One region of the Janthinobacterium leeuwenhoeki genome, then DNA from elsewhere that is predicted to be linked to it. Evidence: predicted binding sites of a transcription regulator. Region 1 holds the regulator's gene; each other region holds the start of a gene.
The links. The regulator sigma-54, encoded in region 1, starts transcription at its own class of promoters, with help from an activator protein. The targets are predictions, from matches to a motif close to TGGCANGNAANCTGCTTT.
Positions count from the first base shown of each region.

Region 1 (3,951 bases):
ACCAGCCTGCCGCACAATGTGGCCCTGCTGCGCGACCAGGGGCACGACGTCAAGGTCATGTTTTTGACGGCCACCACGCATTCGCTGGTGGCGCGCTTCTCGGAAACGCGGCGCAGCCACCCCCTGTCACACGAATTGCGTCCGAACCAGAATCCGGCCAGCCGCCGCACCCTGATCGAGTGCATCTCGGAAGAGCGCGAACGCCTGTCGGCCATCGAACAGCTGGGCCATGTGATCGACACGTCGGAACTGAGCGCCAACAAATTGCGCGCCTGGATCAAGGATATCGTCGCCTCCGAACGCGCCCCGCTGACCTTGTTCTTCGAATCGTTCGCCTTCAAGCTGGGCGTACCGCTGGACGCCGATTTCGTCTTCGACGTGCGGGCCTTGCCCAATCCCTATTACGATCTGGCATTGCGCCCCCTCGACGGCCGCGACGCGCCCGTGATCGCCTTCCTCGACGCGCAACCGAGCGCGCTGGAACTGCTGGCCGACATCCGCGCCTTCATCGAGAAATGGTTGCCGTCATTCAAGTCCGACAACCGCAGCTACCTGACGGTGGCCCTGGGTTGCACGGGCGGCCAGCACCGCTCCGTGTACATGGCGGAGCGGCTGGCGCAATACTTCGGCCCCAACGAAAGGGTCGTGCTACGCCATCGCGAGCGCTCCTAGTTAATCCAGATGCCGCAGCGGATGCGCGGCGTCCGGCCAGACGGGGGAAAAGAAGCGCGTCACCATGGCCGCGTCGACCTCGTCCAGGCTGGATGGGTTCCAGCGCGGCGCATTGTCCTTGTCGACCACCAGCGCGCGCACGCCCTCGAGCACTTCGCCATGTTCGAAATTGTGGCGCACCACGCTGCGCTCCATGCGCAGGCAATCGGCCACGCCCAGGCGGGCGCCGCGCTGCAGCAATTCCAGAGTCACCGACATCATCAGCGGCGAACGCAGGCGCATGGCCGCCAGCGCCTTGGCGGCGAACGCACTGTCATCCTGCGCCAGCGAGGCCATGATGGCTGCCACGGATGGGGCGCCGAAATGGCGGTCCAGCGCTGCGCGCGCCATCGCCAGGGAAGATACCCCCGCCTCGGCCTGGAACGGCGCCGCCAGCGCCTTGATGGCCACCGGCAAGGCCTCGCCCGGCGTCGACTCGAACAGGGACAGCAGCGCCCCCATCTGCGCCTCAGGCAGGTAGACATCGGCCAGGCCCGTGTACAGGGCATCGGCCGCGTTGATCGTCAAGCCCGTCAAGCCCAGGTACAGGCCCAGCTGACCGGCCAGGCGGGAAAGAAAATAACTGCCGCCCACGTCGGGAAACAAACCGATATTGACTTCCGGCATGGCCATGCGCGTGCGGCCCGTGACGATGCGCAGGCGGTTGCCTGCCCCGGCTTGCGCCACGCCCATGCCGCCGCCCATCACCACGCCATCCATCACGGCAATATACGGTTTCGGATAGAAATGAATCACATGATTTAAAGCATATTCTTCCGTAAAGAAATCTTCCAGCTGGGCGCTGCCGCCTTGCGGCGTAGCCAGGCCCGCATCGTAAAAGAAACGGATGTCGCCGCCGGCGCACAGGGCTTTTTCGCTGCTGGAGCGAATGATGACAGCGTCCACCTGCGGATCGTCGCGCCAGGCCAGCAGGGCCGCGCTCAGGGTGCGCACCATCTCCAGCGACAGGGAATTCAAGGCTTTCGGGCGGTCGAGCACGATGTGGCCCGTGTGGTTGCGGATGGAGGTGTGGACGAAGTCGCTCATGGCAAAATGGAAAGAAGTGAGAACGGGCACATTCTAGCGCCTGTGAGGGAGACATAGCGCTCAACAGCTACTGGCGCAAAAAAGGGCGCACTGTGCGCCCTTAGTTGATCACAACCGGTTGAAAGTCGCAGGCCGCTTAGGCGGCGGCGAATTCTTCTTCCGAATTGTCTGGCAGATGCTTGATCGCCTCTTTACCGTGCCCTTGCACTTTGGTTTTGTATTTCATCACTTGCCTATCGAGCTTGTCGATCAGGCTATCGATTGCGGCATACAGGTCTTGCGCCAGGCTTTCCACATAGACAGTTTTGCCACTCAGGCGCAGGTTGACTTCGGCCTTTTGACGTTTTTCTTTCTCTTTGAGGTTATCCACGGTCAGAATCACGGCAATATCGATGACTTGATCGAAATGACGTTTCACGCGCTCCAGCTTCGTTTGTACGTATTCACGGATGGCTGGTGTCACTTCGAGATGATGTCCGCTGATGGTGAGATTCATACACACTCCTAAAGATGATCGGGTTCGTGCGGTCCATCCTATCCGGCCCGCAGAGGAACCGAAAAAAACTTACAAACACTTACGCAGGCTCACTGGCGGAATTTTCAACGCTTCCCGGTATTTGGCAACAGTACGTCGCGCAATCACCATGCCTTGTTCCCCCAGCATGTCCGCAATCTTACTGTCGGATAAAGGATTTTTAGGGTCTTCTGCTCCTGTCAGTTGCACGATCAATGCCCGTATCGCCGTCGATGACGCTTCGCCCCCCGCTTCGGTGGCGACGTGGCTACCAAAGAAATATTTCAACTCGAACATGCCGTGCGGGGTCAGCATGTACTTTTGAGTTGTTACCCGCGAGATAGTGCTCTCGTGTAAACCCAGTGTATCAGCTATTTCACGGAGCACAAGGGGGCGCATGGCAACGGCGCCATGCGAGAAAAAGTTCTTTTGTCTTTCTACTATCGCCTGCGCCACGCGCAGGATCGTGTCGAAGCGCTGGCGCATATTCTTGATCAGCCACTTGGCTTCCTGCAACTGTGCGCCCATGGCGCCCTCGCCCTTGCCCTGCTTCAACAAGTTGGCGTACATGGCGTTGACGCGCAGGCGCGGCATGACGTCGTTGTTCAGGGTGACTTGCCAGCCATTGCGCGCGCGCTTGACGACGACGTCGGGCACCACGTAATCGGACACGTCCGAGGCAAACACGGCGCCCGGATGCGGATTGCACTGACGAATCACGGTCTGCGCTTCGCGCAAGTCTTCATCGTCGCAATCGAGGGCTTTTTTCAGCTTGTTGAAATCGCGCTGGGCAAACCAGGCCAGGTGCTTTTCCACGATGACGAGGGCCATGCGGCGCGTCACCATGGCGATATGCGGCAAACGCTTGATTTGCAGGGCCAGGCATTCGGAGGCATTGCGCGCGCCCACGCCCGGCGGATCAAAACTTTGCAGCAGCGACAAGGCCGTGCGCATCTCGTCGGCGTCGATTTCCAGCTCTTCCGGCAGGCGCGCCAGGATCTCGTCGAGCGACTCTTCCAGGTAGCCATTGTCGTCGAGCGCGTCGATGATCAGCTCGACCAGCGCGCGGTCGCGCAATTCGAGCACCGTCACGCGCATCTGCTCCATCAGGTGTTCGCGCAGGGTGCAGTGATGGGCTTCGAGTTGCGGGCGCGAATCTTCGTCATCGGGCGCCTTGCCCCGGCTCGCCTCGCTCCAGTCGCTGTCGCCGCCGTCCGCAGCGGCCGGGCCCTCGCTGGCCTCGCCGTCAAAGGTTTCCGCTTCCGCCGGCGCCGCCGGCGCTTCCTGGCCAGGCGGCTGGGGCGGTGCTTCTGCCGGCGCGGCCGTGGAACTCAAAGCCCCGTCGGACAGCAGGCGCAGCGAACGGTCGAGCGGATCGTCCAGGCGCTCGAGCAAGGGATTGTCCGTCAGCAATTGCTCCAGTTCCTGGTGCAATTCCAGGGTAGACAATTGCAACAGGCGTATCGATTGCTGCAACTGCGGCGTCAGTGCCAGGTGCTGCGAAGTGCGCAGCTGCAATGATTGTTTCATTGGCTCACATGCGGAAGTGTTCGCCCAGATAGACCCGGCGTACCGACTCGTTCGCGATGATGTCGTCGGGGCGTCCTGACGCCAGCACCGAGCCCTGGTTGATGATGTAGGCACGGTCGCAAATACCCAGCGTCTCGCGCACATTATGA
Region 1 is NZ_JBNYXT010000030.1:25,943-29,893, reverse strand. It holds gene rapZ (RNase adapter RapZ) at 1-672, shown strand, start outside; gene ACQ4WS_RS19870 (enoyl-CoA hydratase/isomerase family protein) at 673-1,758, opposite strand; gene hpf (ribosome hibernation-promoting factor, HPF/YfiA family) at 1,895-2,254, opposite strand; gene ACQ4WS_RS19860 (RNA polymerase factor sigma-54) at 2,324-3,802, opposite strand; gene lptB (LPS export ABC transporter ATP-binding protein) at 3,807-3,951, opposite strand, start outside.

Region 2 (3,951 bases), on a different contig from region 1:
TTTCAGCTCCGCGTGCAGCTTGCCGGCAAACCGTTCCGTATCGGCCGAGACATCGTTGCGGATATGCTTGAGGTTTTCCACCACGTCATCCATGCAAGCCAGCAAGGATCTGGGCATGTCGCCGCGCAACATCAGCAATTGTGCCACTCTTTCCGGGGTGATCACGTCGCGGTAGACCTTGCGGTAGATTTCAAAGCCGGAGACGGAGCGCAACAGGGCCGCCCAGTAGTAAAAGTCGCGCTGGGTGATGTCTTTCGACGTGTCGCGCGCGCCATGGAACTTCACGTCGAGGATGCGCGCCGTATTGTCGGCCCGCTCCAGGAAGGTGCCCAGGCGAATGAAGTGGATGGCCTCATCCTTGAGCATGGTGCCCAACGTCACGCCGCGCGACAGATGCGAGCGGTATTTGACCCATTCGAAGAACTGGCTGGGGTCCGTTTCCAGCAGATTGCTTTTCAAACGCTTCTGCATGTCGAGCCAGGTGGCGTTCTGGATTTCCCACACTTCCGTCGTCAGGGTACCGCGCACGGCGCGGGCGTTTTCGCGCGCCCCCGTCAGGCAGGCCAGGATGGAAGAGGGGTTGTTCGGGTCGCGCACCATGAAGTCGAGCACGTCGCGCGTGTGGAAGCGGCCATACTTGTGGTCGTAGGCGCTTTGCAGTTCGGAAATGCCCAAGGTGGCGCGCCAGCCCTGTTCCGCGTCCTGCTCGGACTGCGGCAGCATGGATGTTTGCATGTTGACGTCCAGCATGCGGGCCGTGTTTTCCGCCCGCTCCGTGTAGCGGGCCATCCAGAACAAATGATCGGCAGTGCGACTCAGCATGTTTTCTCTCCTGCAAAAGCGGATGTGGCTTCCAGTACCCAGGTATCCTTGGTGCCACCCCCTTGCGAGGAATTGACCACCAGCGAGCCTTCGCCCAGTGCCACGCGGGTCAGGCCACCGGGCACCATGGAAATCGTCTTGCCCGACAGCACGAACGGGCGCAAATCGATGTGGCGCGGCGCGATGCCGGCGTCCACGTACGTGGGACAGGCGGACAGGGCGAGGGTGGGCTGGGCGATGTATCCGCCCGGGTTGGCCAGCAGCCGCTGGCGGAAGTCCTCGATCTGCGCCAGGCTGGACGCCGGCCCCACCAGCATGCCATAGCCGCCCGCGCCATGCACTTCCTTGACCACCAGTTTCGCCAGGTTCGCCAGCACGTAGGACAGGTCAGCCGGCTTGCGGCACTGGTAGGTGGGGACGTTGTTGAGTATCGGTTCCTGCGACAGGTAGAATTTGATCATGTCGGGCACGAAGGGGTAGATCGACTTGTCGTCGGCCACGCCCGTGCCGATGGCGTTCGCCAAAGTCACGCGGCCGGCGCGGTACACGGACAACAGGCCGGGCACGCCCAGCGAGGAATCGGAGCGGAAGGCCAGCGGGTCGAGGAAATCGTCGTCGACCCGGCGGTAGATCACGTCGACACGCTTGGGGCCGCGCGTGGTGCGCATGTACACGGAATTGTCGTTGACAAACAAATCCTTGCCTTCGACCAGTTCCACGCCCATTTGCTGGGCCAGGAAGGCGTGTTCGAAGTAGGCGGAGTTGTACATGCCGGGCGTCATGACGACGACTGTGGGGTCATCCACGCCCATCGGTGCGACGGAGCGCAGGTTGTCGAGCAGCATGTCCGGGTAATGGTCGACGGGGGCGATGCGGTTGCGGGCGAACAGTTCCGGGAACAGCCGCATCATCATCTTGCGGTCTTCCAGCATGTAGGACACGCCCGAAGGCACCCTTAAATTGTCTTCCAGCACATAAAATTCGCCCTGGCCGGCGCGCACGATGTCGACGCCGGCGATATGCGCATAAATGTCGGAGGCGACGGCAATGCCCTGCATTTCCGGGCGGTACTGGGCATTCTTGTAGATTTGCTCGGCGGGAATGATACCCGCCTTGATGATGTTTTGCTCATGATAAATATCATGGATGAACATGTTCAAGGCTTGCACGCGCTGCACCAGCCCCGTCTGCATCTGCGCCCATTCGGCGGCGGGGATGATGCGCGGAATGGTGTCGAACGGTATCAGGCGTTCCGTGCCGGCATCGTCGCCGTAGACTGCGAACGTGATGCCGACCCGGCGGAACGTCAGGTCGGCTTCGGCCCGCTTGCGGGCGATGGTCTCGGGGGATTGCTGCGCCAGCCAGTTGTCAAATTCACGATAGTGTTCACGTACCTTGCTGTCCGACCCCACCTCACCTGCAGTCATTTCATTGAAAAAATTTGCCATGTTGTGATTTCCCTTGAGCCGTGTCTATGTATGGCCCAGCAGGAAGCGTGCCAATGAGATGCTTGCGAAGTGTGTAAAAAATGACCATTTTTGTGGCATAAATCCATCATCTGCACCGTGTTGGTGCATCAGATGTCAGTTCTTGGGGAGATAGATACGAGGCGGCACGAACGGCAGGCAATCGACGGCTAGACCTCAGCGGTGTTCATCGTGCGTATCGCGCCTGGAGAGTGCCATCACGGCGCGACAGTGCGCGGGAATGTCACTGTGAACACGGTGCCGACGGATTTGTTTGAACTAACCGTGATCGTCGCGTCATGTACCCAAGCAGATTCTTGGGCGATAAACAGGCCCAGACCCAGACTGGTGTTCGGTCGTGCATCCTGTTCAGCATCCAGGTTCAGCTGAACGAGTGGCTGGAAAATTGTTTTCAGTGCCTCCGGCGCGATGACCGGCCCGAAATTGCTGACCCTGACGACGATCGTCTCGGCAAGTCCCTCGGCTTCCAGCACCACATCCTTGCCCTTGGTCGAATATTGCGCTGCGTTAATCAAAAGATTGGTCGTCAACTGGTGCAGCCGAAGGCCGTCAAAGGCGCCGACCAGGCTACCGCTGGGCCGATAAATGATGGCGCTCGCCGGGTACATCGCGCGCGCGTCGGTCGCTGCGGCTTGAAATACCTCGTCCGCATCGATGCGCGTGCGCGAGGCTGGCAGCGTCGCTCCCATTTGCAGGCGCGTAAATCCAAGCAGGTCGGTCACCATCGCGCCCATCAGCATCGCGCTACGTTTGGCTTTTGTGGCAAGGCTGATCGCGTGTTCCGACATGCTCGGCTGCCGAGACAACAGGTCTACGGCAGTTGTGATATTGGCCAAGGGCGCGCGCAGGTCATGGCTCAGTATGGCGACAAACAGACCTTTGGTGTGGTCTGCGCGTGCCGAATAGGTCACGATAGACTCGGCCAGCGCTTGGTCGATCGCTTCATTAAACCGCACCATTTCATACGTACTCGTTACTGACATCTGACTCACTTCCGGTAACCACAGACGCAAGACGGTTGCCCGCAGCGCTCGGAACTCCGAGCTAAGCTGCAGCAGCGAAAAATTGCTGGCGTGGCGCAGGCGACCGTGGATGGCGGCAGCGGTTTCATCCTTGCCGGCAGGAATCGTGCCACCCTGGGACTTATCGAATTGCTGCTGCTTGCTTTGGTGCGTTTCGATATCGAGTGCCACGGCACGCAGGATCGCCTCGGCGTGATCCCTGAGCGCCAGTTCGGACATCTGAGCGGAGTTCGGTTCGACTGTCTTTGCAAAGGCGGTCCACTCCGCAAGAATTTGCGGCATTTTGGCGCGAATAAATGCGGCGAGATTCATTTGTTGTACTTTCATGTTCATTAAAATCTGCGCTGCTCGCCACCAGATGGATGCCGCGTGATCTCAGCCGCGTAGTGGGCGGCGCTGCATAGCGCTGCCTCCACTATTTTACGCCACTGTTAAATTGTCGGTCGCACTGAATTCAGCCATAAGCGCGCGCAAGAGGTCAGGCAGGTAGGGGGAAGAAGTAGTGTGGTACGTCCGCAGTCGCTGAACGAGACGGCGCGTACCGAATGATATGGGGAAGGTGCGCTATCTAGCCCGCATCAACGATGCGCGCGCTTTGCCTATACATGAGGGAGCAGGCG
Region 2 is NZ_JBNYXT010000040.1:40,529-44,479, forward strand. It holds gene ACQ4WS_RS22535 (alpha-E domain-containing protein) at 1-822, opposite strand, end outside; gene ACQ4WS_RS22540 (circularly permuted type 2 ATP-grasp protein) at 816-2,270, opposite strand; gene ACQ4WS_RS22545 (sensor histidine kinase) at 2,507-3,664, opposite strand.
Region 2: the regulator sigma-54 is predicted to act here: its motif matches at 2,306-2,323, upstream of ACQ4WS_RS22540 (circularly permuted type 2 ATP-grasp protein).

Region 3 (3,951 bases), on a different contig from region 1:
CGGCCAGAATCTTTTTTTCGAGGTCGAGCAGGGGTCCGGTCAGGGCCGTGACGAGATGGGGAACCATAGTTACATCCTTAAATTATGTGCAGTATTCAAAAAAGCACACAGAACTGCCGACTATATTACCGTGTAAGTACCCCAAATCGGGGCAAAAGCCTTGTTTTAAAGACCTTTTACATTCCCACAACGAAAAAAAGGCACCTCGATGAGGCGCCTTTTCCAGCCGGACATACCGCGCCGGGGCGCTGGCATGCCAGACAATTATCATTTAACCATGATATGCCTGCTCTCCATGGCTGGTGATATCGAGGCCTTCACGCTCTTCTTCTTCCGGCACGCGCAGGCCGATGACGATGTCGACCAGTTTATAGGCGATGACGGAGACGATGGCAGACCAGAGAATGGTGGTGCCGACGGCTTGCGCCTGCACCCACACCTGGTGGCCAATCGAATACGGATCCGCCGACATCTTGTTGGTGACATAGTCGAAAACGCCCTGGCCGCCCAGCTGTGGCGCAGCAAACACACCCGTCAGCAAGGCACCCAGGATACCGCCCACGCCATGCACGCCGAACACGTCGAGCGAATCGTCGGCGCCGATCAGGCGCTTCAAGCCATTCACGCCCCACAGGCAGACCACACCGGCCAGCAAGCCGATGACCAGGCCGCCCATCGGGCCGACAAAGCCGGCCGCCGGGGTAATCGCCACCAGGCCGGCCACCGCGCCGGACGCGCCGCCCAGCATGGAAGGCTTGCCTTTGCTGATCCACTCGCCAAACACCCACGATAGGGTGGCGGCGGCCGTGGCCAGCAGCGTGTTGACGAAGGCCAGGGCAGCCACGTCGCCCGCTTCCAGGGAGGAGCCCGCATTGAAACCGAACCAGCCCACCCACAGCAAGGATGCGCCTATCATGGTCATCGTCAGCGAGTGCGGCGCCATCGATTCGCGGCCGTAGCCGACGCGCTTGCCGATCATGATGGCGCCCACCAGGCCGGCGACGGCGGCATTGATGTGCACCACGGTGCCACCGGCGAAGTCCAGCGCGCCTTTTTGCCAGATCCAGCCTGCCTTCAGGGCTTCGCTGGCCGAGGTGGCGGCGCTGGTGATCAGGTCAGGACCCGTCCAGAACCAGACCATGTGGGCCGCTGGCAGGTAGGCGAACGTGAACCACAGCACGACAAAGGCCAGCACGGCGGAAAACTTGGCGCGCTCGGCAAAGGCGCCGACGATCAGTGCGCAGGTGATGGCGGCAAACGTGCCCTGGAAAGCGACGAAGACGAACTCGGGAATGACGACGCCCTTGCTGAAGGTGGCGGCGGCGGCAAACGTACCCTTGGCCGGATCCCAGATGCCGTTCAGGAACAGACGGTCGAAGCCACCGAAGAAGGCCGTTTTTTCCGTGAAGGCGATCGAGTAGCCATAAATACACCACAACACGATGACCAGCGCGAACACCATGAACACTTGCATCAGCACCGACAGCATGTTTTTCGAGCGCACCAGGCCGCCGTAAAACAGGGCCAGGCCGGGGATTGTCATCAAGATCACCAGCAAAGTGCTGATCATCATGAAACTGATGTCGCCCTTGTTGGCGACAGGGGCAGCAGCTGGCGCGGCAGCAGCCGGGGCTGGAGCTGCGGCCGCCGGTACTGCTGCGTCAGGAACCGGCGTGACGGCGGGGGCGGCGACGGCCGTGGTCGTGGCCGCCTCCGTCTTGGCGGGCGCATCGGCAAAGCTCGGCGTGGCGACGCCAAACGCACACAGGCAGGCTATCCCGGCGAGCAATTTTGTTATATTTTTATGCATCAATATTCCCCTTAGAGCGCTTCGTTGCCGGTTTCACCGGTACGGATGCGGATGACCTGTTCCAGGTTGTAGACGAAAATCTTGCCATCACCGATTTTACCTGTACGCGCGGCACCTTCGATCGCTTCGATGGCCTGGTCGACAATGGCGTCATCGACGGCCGCTTCAATCTTGGTTTTTGGCAAGAAATCAACAACATACTCGGCGCCACGGTAGAGTTCCGTGTGACCTTTCTGGCGGCCGAAACCCTTCACTTCGGTCACGGTAATGCCTTGCACATTGATAGCCGACAAGGCTTCGCGTACTTCGTCCAGTTTGAACGGTTTAATGATTGCAGTAATCATTTTCATGGCAGTCTCGCTTAAAAGGTTTTGGACACGGTCAGCACGAGCCCGGATTTCGCCAGATTCTTGCCGTTCGGTGCCAGCGACGTGATATTGGCCTTCACGGCAGCCAGGGAAACGGTCGCCATGCCGAAGTCCTTGGTCACGCCGATCTTGACATCGTTGTAGCTGAGGGCATCGTTGTGCTCGACTTTCTGGCGGCCCACATGCACGTTCATGATGTAGCCGTCGATCAGGTCGAAGTTGCCGCCCACGTCGAGGTAGCCACTGTTCTTGCTGTCGGCGACGCCGAACAGATTGGTGGTCGAGTGCGAGTACTTGATGTACAGCGGACCATAACCGAGCTGGCCGTACAGCTCGAAGGTGTTCGCATTGGTGCTCAGCCCATTCGACGGATAGAAGTAGTACAAGCCGCCCACGTCATAGGTAAAATCCTTGCTGATCTCGCCTCGCTTGCCGCCGTAGATATCCCATTCCAGGTTGGTATCGCCGCCGCCATCCTTGATCCATTTGATGCTCGACAACCAGGTGCCCACATACAGGCCCGTCGGATTGTGGGTATAGTCGGCACCACCGCTGATGGCCGGTTTCAAACGGCTTTGCGAGATGCCGCGGTAACGGTAGTCGCTGGTCAGCGCCACGTTGTAGCTCACCACGTTATCGGCTACGGCTTCGGCTGCAGCAGGCGCCGCCACTGCATCCTGGGCCAGGGCGCTACCGCACACGGCGGTCATGGCCAGCGTCAACGCTGCTACTAAAGTCATGTTCTTGGACAGATTCTTCATGGCGATTCCCTTTTATTGAACTTTTAAAGCGGTTGAGGTTTAAAATCTTGGCTGGAGATCACAAAGCGTTCATCACTTCTTTAGCAGAATACGTGCCAGCTCTCTTGCTACCTTGACAGGTGCATTTCCGTCCACACATACCCTGCACACCAGCAGGAATGCGAATACGGACTGCTGAAGCACGATGAAGCGCCCAGTTACGCACCAGATTAACGCCGCTGTGCACCGCAATGGTGCGATGCACAGGCCGCACCATAAAAGGACTGACCATGGACATGAATACCTTCTTTAACGACTTGCAAGGCAAGATCCACCAAGCCATCGAAAATTCGCCGGCCAAGGATATCGAGAAAAATGTGAAATCGATGATGACCCAGGGCTTCGCCCGCCTCGATCTCGTCACGCGCGAAGAATTCGATATCCAGGCGCAAGTGCTGGCCAAGACCCGCGCCAAGCTGGACGCGCTGGAATTGCGACTGATCGAACTGGAAACGCGCCTGAACGAGTCCAAGGCCAAGGTGTAACATGCCGGCAGCAAGGCCCCGTTATCGGCGGCCCTGCTGGCATACCTCAAGCCGCTTTCCTTTTCAAGCGCTAGACTGACCCTGCGCGCGCCCGCGCCACAGGGGAGTCTGATGAGTCTGGCCGTCCTGAAAAGCCGCGCCCTGGCCGGCATGGAGGCACCCGAGGTAAGTGTCGAAGTCCACCTTGCCAACGGCTTGCCCTCGTTTACGATTGTTGGCCTGCCGGATACGGAAGTGAAGGAATCGCGCGACCGCGTTCGTGCCGCGCTGCAAAACTGCGGCTTTGACATGCCGGCGCGACGCATTACGGCCAATCTGGCGCCCGCAGACTTGCCCAAGGAATCGGGCCGCTTCGACTTGCCCATTGCGCTGGGCATCCTGGCCGCCTCCGGCCAGTTGCCGGGCGACCAACTGCACCGCTATGAATTCGCGGGCGAACTGTCGCTATCGGGCCAGCTGCGCCCCATCCGCGGCGCCCTGGCCATGAC
Region 3 is NZ_JBNYXT010000054.1:18,309-22,259, forward strand. It holds gene gshA (glutamate--cysteine ligase) at 1-67, opposite strand, end outside; gene ACQ4WS_RS24515 (ammonium transporter) at 272-1,810, opposite strand; gene ACQ4WS_RS24520 (P-II family nitrogen regulator) at 1,822-2,160, opposite strand; gene ACQ4WS_RS24525 (TorF family putative porin) at 2,172-2,939, opposite strand; gene ACQ4WS_RS24530 (accessory factor UbiK family protein) at 3,209-3,463, shown strand; gene ACQ4WS_RS24535 (YifB family Mg chelatase-like AAA ATPase) at 3,575-3,951, shown strand, end outside.
Region 3: the regulator sigma-54 is predicted to act here: its motif matches at 3,020-3,037, upstream of ACQ4WS_RS24525 (TorF family putative porin).

Region 4 (3,951 bases), on a different contig from region 1:
GAAGATCACCAGGTTGCCATACAGAGCGGCACCGCGGTTGACCACGTCGCAGCAGGGCATGATGCCGTCCGGCAAGCGATGCTCATACTTCCACAGCTTGGCGCCCGTTTTCAAGTCGACGGCAAAGATGCGCGAATACGATGCCGTGACGAACATCTTGCCGTTGTGAATCAGCGGCTGCGATTCCTGGCCCCGCTGTTTTTCGCCGCCAAACGAGAATGACCAGGCCGGCACCAGCTTGGCTACGGTCTTGTCATTGATCTGCGTCAACGGAGAATAGCGCTGGCCCTGCGTGCCCATGCCAAACGACAGGACGCTAGAGGGATTCTTCGCCGTGCTGTCGAGCATGGCATTGGTGACATTGCCCACGTCGGCCGCCTGGACCAACGAGGCGACACTCAAACCGACGACGATCCCCATGATTTTTTTCTGCACAATCATCTCCCTCTGTTATTAGTATGTGTGTGTAACTCTCAGGTGCTTTTTCTGTCGTGTTCATGCGGCTGGGCATGCAACAGCGCACACTCTTCATCGGTGAACAGGCGCGAGCGCGTCAAAAAGCGCTTGCCCGTACCGTTGTCGAGTGAAAACATGCCACCATTGCCGTCGACCACATCGATAATCAACTGGGTATGCTCCCAGTACTCGAATTGCTCAAGTCCCATGTAAAACGGTGTGCCATTCAAATTGCCGAGATAGATATCGGTATCGCTGACATCGAACTCGCCCAGCGCATAGCACATGGGCGCACTGCCGTCGCAGCAGCCGCCCGACTGGAAAAACATCAGCGGGCCGTGACGCTGGCGCAACTTGTCCATCATTTCCAGCGCCGCATCGGTGGCGACCACCCGGGCAATTGCTGCACTCATGGCATCCCTTTCTGCGCGCCGCGCCTGGACTACAGGCGCGGCGCCTGTTGCCGGTTTAGAAGAAGCCCAGGGCTTTCGGGCTATAGCTCACCAGCAAGTTCTTCGTTTGCTGGTAGTGATCGAGCATCATCTTGTGGTTTTCGCGGCCGATGCCCGATTGCTTGTAGCCACCGAAGGCGGCGTGGGCCGGATACAGGTGGTAGCAATTGGTCCACACGCGGCCCGCCTGGATGGCGCGTCCCATGCGGAAGGCGCGTGAACCGTCGCGCGTCCACAAGCCGGCACCCAGGCCATACAAGGTATCGTTGGCAATCGCCAGCGCTTCGGCCTCATCCTTGAAGGTGGTCACTGACACGACGGGCCCGAAGATCTCTTCCTGGAAGATGCGCATCTTGTTATGGCCCTTGAACACGGTCGGACGCACGTAGTAGCCGCCCTCCAGGTCGCCCGCCTGCGTGTTGCGCTCGCCGCCGGCCAGCACTTCGGCGCCTTCCTGGCGGCCGATGTCGAGGTAGGACAGGATCTTCTCCAGCTGCTCCTGCGACGCCTGGGCGCCGATCATGGTGGAAGCGTCGAGCGGGTTGCCCTGCTTGATGGCGGCCACGCGCTTCAAAGCCCGTTCGATGAATTTTTCGTAGATCGATTCCTGGATCAGCACGCGCGATGGGCAAGTGCACACCTCACCCTGGTTCAGCGCAAACATGGTGAAACCTTCCAGGCACTTGTCGAAATAATCATCGTCGGCATCCATCACGTCTTCAAAGAAGATGTTCGGCGACTTGCCGCCCAGCTCCAGGGTGACGGGAATCAGGTTTTGCGCCGCGTAACCCATAATCAGGCGGCCCGTGCCCGTTTCGCCCGTAAAGGCGATCTTGGCGATGCGCTTGCTCGACGCCAGCGGCTTGCCCGCTTCCAGGCCGAAACCGTTGATGATGTTCAACACGCCCGGTGGCAGCAAGTCGCCGATCAGCTCGATCAACACCATGATGGACGCCGGCGTCTGCTCGGCCGGTTTAAGCACCACGCAATTGCCGGCTGCCAGGGCTGGCGCGAGTTTCCACACAGCCATCAGAATCGGGAAATTCCACGGGATGATCTGGCCCACGACGCCCAGCGGCTCATGGTAGTGATAGGCATAGGTTTCCGCATCGATTTGCGCGACGGAGCCTTCCTGGGCGCGGATACAACCGGCGAAGTAACGGAAATGGTCGATGGCCAGCGGAATGTCGGCATTCATCGTTTCACGGATCGGCTTGCCGTTGTCGATGGTTTCCGCCGTGGCGATCAGGCTCAGGTTTTGTTCGATGCGGTCGGCGATGCGGTTCAGGATATTGGCGCGCTCGGCAGGCGAAGTCTTGCCCCAGGCATCCTTGGCGGCATGCGCGGCGTCCAGCGCCAGCTCAACGTCTTCCGCCGTGGAGCGGGCAATTTCGCAAAACGGCAAGCCGGTGATCGGCGTAATGTTAGGAAAGTATTCACCTTTTACTGGGGCAACGAATTTGCCGCCGATGTAATTGTCATAGCGTTGTTTGAAGGGATTGGCTACGCCCAGTTTGCTGATGTCTGCGAGATTCATGTCGTCCTCTATAGGGTTAATTAGAATGGAAGTGCTGTAGTTAAAATCAAACGTCCTGGTACAGATGGGGTGAGTACACGGAGTCTTCCGCAAATGCCGTGCCAGCTCGCCATCCCCTTACAAACTTAGCCGCTTTTGCCCTTGTTGCAAGGGCGTGGCGTCAATCCCGGCGCGCTTTTCCGCGCATGCCCTGGCATGAAAGGCGGGCGTGGGTCTGTTTGCGTTTTGAACAAGGTGGCGCCGTCCTGTTCCAATCCGGGCCAGCCCTGCCGCCGCGCCCCTACGCCGCTGCACAATGGAACAGGTGTACCAGACTGGAACACCTGCTCCAGCTTGCCTAGCGAATCACCACGCCCCATGGCAATTCACCCACGGCAATATCGGCCACCTTCTGCGCGCTGGCCGTGTCGATGACGGACACGCTGTTCGAGCGGCCATTGGCCACGTACAGCTTGGCGCCGTCGGGCGTGATGGCCATATTCCACGGGCGCTTGCCGACGGCAATGGTGGCCGTGACCTGGTGGCTGGCCGTGTCGATCACCATCACCGTGCCGTCCGTGCCATTCGAGACATATACCTGCTTGCCGCTGGGATGGACCACGATGCCATTGGCATTCTTGCCCGCTGGAATGGTGGCAATCGCCTTGCGCGCGGCCATGTCGATGACGTAGACGGCATTGACCAGCTCGCACGCCACGTAGGCGCGGCCCGAGTCCGGGCTGAAACCGATGCCGCGCGGCCTCAGTCCCACGGCAATGGAAGCCACCTGGCGGCGTTGCGCCACATCAATGACATCGACTTGCTCAGCCTCTTCTGCACTGACCAGTAACCAGCGCCCATCGGGGCTGAAGACGGCATGTTCCGGGTTGCGTCCCTGCACCTTGATGTCGGCAAGCAAGGTACCTGTCTGGCCATCGAGCAAGGCCACGCTATTGTTTTCCTCGACGGCCACAGCCACGTAATGACCGTCCAGGGAAGCGCTGACGCCTTCGGGCGACTTGCCCAGCGCCACCGTACGCAGGGGCGTGCCGCCAGCGTTATCAATTAGCAGCAAGACGCTGCTGGCGGCATCCGTGACAAACAATTGCCGCCCGGTAGGGTCGGCGGCGATGCCGCGCGGCCGCTTGCCGGCCGTTATCTGGCGCACTACCTGGTCGGTAGCCGTGTCGATGACGCTCAAGGTGCCCGATTTTTCATTGGGGACATAGGCAAAAGGAGCGGCCTGGAGGGCGCTGCTGGCGAGTGCCGGCAGCAGCCAGCACATCTGGCGCAGACGCGAGAAGAAGTTGGGCATAATCACCTTTTCAATGGAAAAACACAGGAAAAGCGCGCGGCATCGGCGCCTCTGACAATTGCTGTAGGCAAACGCCGTGCCACTGACACGCGTATAATTTCAGCCCACCAATGGAGACATGGCAGGCATATTGCTTGATACGACATGCAGACCTGTGCCGCTCACGCGCTCAAGCAGGCTTTTATTCACATTGGAGAATCCGCATGCAGCAT
Region 4 is NZ_JBNYXT010000060.1:8,613-12,563, forward strand. It holds gene ACQ4WS_RS25025 (PQQ-dependent methanol/ethanol family dehydrogenase) at 1-420, opposite strand, end outside; gene ACQ4WS_RS25030 (DUF779 domain-containing protein) at 474-869, opposite strand; gene adh (aldehyde dehydrogenase) at 925-2,445, opposite strand; gene ACQ4WS_RS25040 (beta-propeller fold lactonase family protein) at 2,783-3,739, opposite strand; gene ACQ4WS_RS25045 (TonB-dependent receptor family protein) at 3,943-3,951, shown strand, end outside.
Region 4: the regulator sigma-54 is predicted to act here: its motif matches at 2,532-2,549, upstream of adh (aldehyde dehydrogenase).